Regions from separate parts of the Thiomonas arsenitoxydans genome, predicted to be linked through region 2. Evidence: riboswitches for the same ligand, from Rfam matches in the RefSeq annotation. Region 2 holds a riboswitch; the other holds the start of a gene.

Region 1 (2,372 bases), 750 kb from region 2:
GCTGGCCTGGCGCAACGCGCCGCCGGCCTCGGTTTTCGTTTATCAACGCGCTTTTACAGCCGCACACACCTTCAGCCCGCCGGACGCGACACAATAAATTCCCCGCGATTTCAGGACGTTTGCCGTGGCCGGATTTTTTGTCTCCGTCATCATTTATCCCTTTGCCGTTTATGGCCTGCGCCGGTTTTTCACCGAGCGCCTGGGGATGGAAAACAACATCGGATTTCTGGTGTTTTTGCTCGCCAGCGTGGTGAGCTGGCTGGCTGCGGAAGCCGTGGGGCGGCTTTGATTCAGTCCGGCGCCGCAGGGTCGTCGAGCTGGCTGGGCGAAAAACCCGACTTCGGCCCCAGCATCTGCGCGCGGATGGCCGGGTGCATGGCGCTGACCAGGCGCGACATCGAAGTGAGTTTGTTCGAGGTGTCGCGCAGATGCTCGGCCAGACGGCTGGCGATGCCCAGAGCGAGTCGCGCCGCCGTTGCGGGATGCTCGACCAGCAGCCGCTCCAGCGCATCGCGGCTGAGTTCGGCCAGGGCCACATCGGAATAGGCCACGCAACTCGCGCTGCGCGGCGCATCGAGCAAGACGCCCATTTCCCCGAACATCTGCCCGGCCTTGGCGATGGAAACCACCAGACTGTCGCCTTGGTGCTGCGGCGCTTTCTCCACACTCACCTCGCCATACAGCAGCATCAGAATGGTGCCGTCGTGCGTGTCGTCATCCTGCTGAATGAAGCGCGTGCCCGCCTGCATCCAGCGCACCTGCATCTGGTTGGCGATGAGTACGGCATCTTCCGCGGTCAGCCGGTGGCCGGGCTGACGCAGCAGCAACTGCGCAATGCGCGGCGCCCAGGTGGCGTGTACGGACTGCTGGGAAGGTCGGCGATCGGGCATGGCGATGGATGGGGTTACGAATGCATGGTAGGCCCGGTGCACCTCATTCCTATTGATATTTACAATAGGTCACTCCAAGGAGCGTTGCAGCGCCTGCCGCGAAGTGTGCGGCAGGGGTCAGGCTTGGGGTCTCAACGGCGCTCATCCCTTCTTCCCCTGCGCGGTGACGAAGGCTGACAACTGATCGAGATCCCATGTCCCAAGACGCAACCGCCCCCGCTCTGCCCCCGCTGCAACTCTCCGGCCTCGAGCCGCTCATCGTCGGCCCCGGCTCGCTGTTCGTCAACATCGGCGAGCGCACCAATGTGACGGGTTCCAAAGCCTTCGCCCGCATGATCCTCGCCGGGGAGTACGACAAGGCGCTGGCCGTGGCACGGCAGCAGGTGGAAAACGGCGCGCAGATCATCGATGTCAATATGGACGAAGCCATGCTCGACAGCAAGGCGGCGATGGTGCGCTTTCTCAACCTCATGGCCTCCGAGCCCGACATCGCCCGTGTGCCGGTGATGATCGACAGTTCCAAGTGGAGCGTGATCGAGGCGGGGCTGCGCTGCGTGCAGGGCAAGGCGGTGGTGAACTCCATCTCCATGAAAGAGGGCGAGGCCGAGTTCATTCGCCAGGCGCGGCTACTGCGCCGCTATGGCGCGGCCACCGTGGTCATGGCGTTCGACGAGCAGGGGCAGGCCGATACCTTCGAGCGCAAGACGCAGATCTGCGAGCGCGCCTATCGCCTGTTGGTCGATCAGGTGGGGTTTCCGGCGGAAGACATCATTTTCGATCCCAACATTTTCGCCATCGCCACCGGCATCGAGGAGCACAACAACTACGCGGTCGATTTCATCAACGCCACGCGCTGGATCAAGCAGAACCTGCCCGGTGCCAAGGTGTCGGGCGGCGTGTCCAACGTGAGTTTCAGCTTCCGCGGCAACGAGCCGGTGCGCGAGGCCATCCACACCGTGTTCCTGTATCACGCCATTGCCGCCGGGATGGACATGGGCATCGTCAACGCCGGGCAAATGGGCGTTTACGACGACCTCGACCCCGAGTTGCGCGAGCGCGTGGAAGACGTGGTGCTCAACCGCCGCCCCGACGCCACCGAGCGCCTGCTCGAAGTGGCCGAAGCGGTGAAGGGCGCGGCCAAAGACGATAGCGTCCGGCTGGCCTGGCGCGAGCTGCCGGTGCGCCAGCGTCTGAGCCACGCGCTGGTGCACGGCATTACCGACTTCATCGTCGACGACACCGAAGAAGTCTGGCAGACCATCCGTGCCGAAGGCGGGCGGCCGCTGCACGTCATCGAAGGCCCGCTGATGGACGGCATGAACGTGGTCGGCGACTTGTTCGGCGCGGGCAAGATGTTTCTGCCGCAAGTGGTGAAAAGCGCACGGGTGATGAAGCAAGCCGTGGCCCATCTGCTGCCCTACATCGAGGCCGAGAAAATGGAAATGCAGGCCGCGGGTTGCGATGTGCGCGCCAAGGGCAAGA
Region 2 (2,372 bases):
AGGTCACGGAACAGAACTCGGGCTGACGTGCGTACAGACGTTGCCGCACCGCCCGGAGTTTGTCCGCACCCTCGGGCGTCTTGGGCGGGAAGAACTCGAAGCTCAGATTGACCCGAGGAGAAACCGATTGTGCGGAAGCCATGCGCATCAGTACCGGTAGTGGGCCGGCTTGTACGGACCGTCTTTGGGCACATTGATGTAAGCGGCCTGCTGGTCGCTCAGCGTGGTGAGCTGCACATTGAGGGTGCTGAGCTGCAGACGCGCGACATGCTCGTCGAGGTGCTTGGGCAAGGTGTAGACGCCCACAGGGTATTCGCCGGTCTTGGTGAACAGCTCGATCTGCGCCAGGGTCTGGTTGGCGAAGCTGGAGCTCATAACGTAGCTCGGATGGCCGGTGCCACAGCCCAGATTCACCAGACGGCCCTTGGCCAGCAGGATGATGCGTTTTCCGTCCGGGAAGATGATGTGATCGACCTGCGGCTTGATCTCTTCCCACTGGTACTTCTCGATGCCCGCGACGTCGATCTCGTTGTCGAAGTGACCGATATTGCAGACGATGGCCTGGTTCTTCATGCGGGCCATGTGATCGTGGGTGATGACGTGATAGTTGCCGGTGGCGGTGACGAAAATGTCGGCCTTGTCGGCGGCATAGTCCATGGTCACCACGCGGTAGCCTTCCATTGCGGCTTGCAGGGCGCAGATCGGGTCGATCTCGGTCACCCACACCTGGGCCGACAGCGCGCGCAGCGCCTGTGCTGAGCCCTTGCCCACGTCGCCATAACCGGCGACCACGGCGATCTTGCCGGCGACCATTACATCGGTGGCGCGCTTGATACCGTCCACCAGACTTTCGCGGCAGCCATAGAGGTTGTCGAACTTGCTCTTGGTCACGCTGTCGTTGACGTTGATCGCGGGAAACTTCAGCTCGCCGCGCTGGTGCATCTGGTAGAGACGATGCACGCCGGTCGTCGTTTCCTCGGTCACACCCTTGATCTGCGCCAGGCGGGTGGAATACCACTTGCCGTCCCTCGCCAGCTTGGCCTTGATGGCGGCAAACAGCACGCGCTCTTCTTCGCTGGTGGGATGGTTGAGCACGGCAGCGTCGGTCTCGGCGCGTGCGCCCAGATGCAGCAGCAGGGTGGCATCGCCGCCGTCGTCCAAAATCATGTTGGAGTAGCCGCCATCGGTCCACTCGAAAATGCGGTGGGTGTATTCCCAATAGTCTTCGAGCGACTCGCCCTTCACCGCGAACACCGGCGTGCCGTTGGCGGCAATGGCCGCGGCGGCATGGTCTTGGGTGGAAAAAATATTGCACGACGCCCAGCGCACCTGCGCCCCCAGCGCCTGCAGGGTTTCAATCAGCACGGCCGTCTGGATGGTCATGTGCAGACTGCCGGTGATGCGCGCGCCGCGCAGCGGCTGGCGGGCGGCGTATTCCTCGCGGATGGCCATGAGCGCGGGCATCTCGCTCTCGGCAATGGCGATCTCGCGACGGCCCCAGTCGGCCAGGCCGATGTCGGCAATTACATAATCAGGGGAAATTTTCATATCGACCACAGCGTTCATACAAACTCCGAACAAAGTGGCCGGGAACGGATGCGCACCGCATCCCGCGCCCGGCACGGGTTGGGTGAGCGCCGTTGAAGGAAAGCCGCCAGCAAGGTGTAGCGGCCTGCGATCAAAGACCCGAGCCTGGCGACGGCGGCGAACAACTCGCCCCGTGCGTTGCAACGCTCCTCGGGAAGCTGCGCATTCTATCGGTTTGCCGCAGGTTTGCCACGCGCGCGCCACGGCCCATAAGATGACCACTCCAGCCCCGCGCGCCCTTCGCCCTGCCCCACGCCATGCGTCCTTCGCCACGCCGCTTTCCAGCACCCACTCTCGCTGGGCTGCGCCCGCTGTTGCTGTGTGGCGTGCTGCTGACGAATCTGCCCTGGGCGCAGGCCGAAGCGCCCAGCCCGCCACCCCCGGCTCTGTTGCTGGCCGAAACCGCCTCAAGCCAGCTCGATCCGGCGCCCTACTGGGTGAGCGAAAAACTCGACGGCGTGCGCGCCTTCTGGGACGGTCGGGTGCTGCGTTTTCGCAGCGGCAACCCGGTGCCCGCTCCGGCGTGGTTCACCGCCGCGCTGCCCTCGCAGCCGCTGGACGGCGAGCTGTGGATCGCCCGCGAAAGCTTCGACCAGGTCTCGGGCATCGTTCGCAGCAACCCGCCCAACGACCGCGACTGGAAGCAGGTGCGTTACATGGTGTTCGAGTTGCCCAATGCGCCGGGCAGCTTCACCGAGCGCATCGCCCGCATGCGCACGCTGGTGGAACGGGCGCAGGCACCCTGGCTGCAAATGGTGCCGCAGTTCCGCGTGCCCAACTCCGCC

What was found. Region 2 has a riboswitch for S-adenosylhomocysteine ahead of ahcY (adenosylhomocysteinase). Riboswitches for the same ligand answer to the same signal wherever they lie in the genome.
Region 1: linked by a shared signal. The riboswitch ahead of metH (methionine synthase) and the one ahead of ahcY (adenosylhomocysteinase) in region 2 are both predicted to bind S-adenosylhomocysteine.

The regions. Positions count from the first base shown of each region.
Region 1 covers NC_014145.1:3,263,799-3,266,170, forward strand. Annotated here, with positions in the region: gene THI_RS15475 (class I SAM-dependent methyltransferase) at 1-97, shown strand, start outside; gene THI_RS19165 (hypothetical protein) at 125-289, shown strand; gene THI_RS15480 (Crp/Fnr family transcriptional regulator) at 291-890, opposite strand; S-adenosyl-L-homocysteine riboswitch at 961-1,040, shown strand; gene metH (methionine synthase) at 1,085-2,372, shown strand, end outside.
Region 2 covers NC_014145.1:2,517,432-2,519,803, forward strand. Annotated here, with positions in the region: gene metF (methylenetetrahydrofolate reductase [NAD(P)H]) at 1-142, opposite strand, end outside; gene ahcY (adenosylhomocysteinase) at 148-1,566, opposite strand; S-adenosyl-L-homocysteine riboswitch at 1,626-1,745, opposite strand; gene THI_RS11735 (DNA ligase) at 1,845-2,372, shown strand, end outside.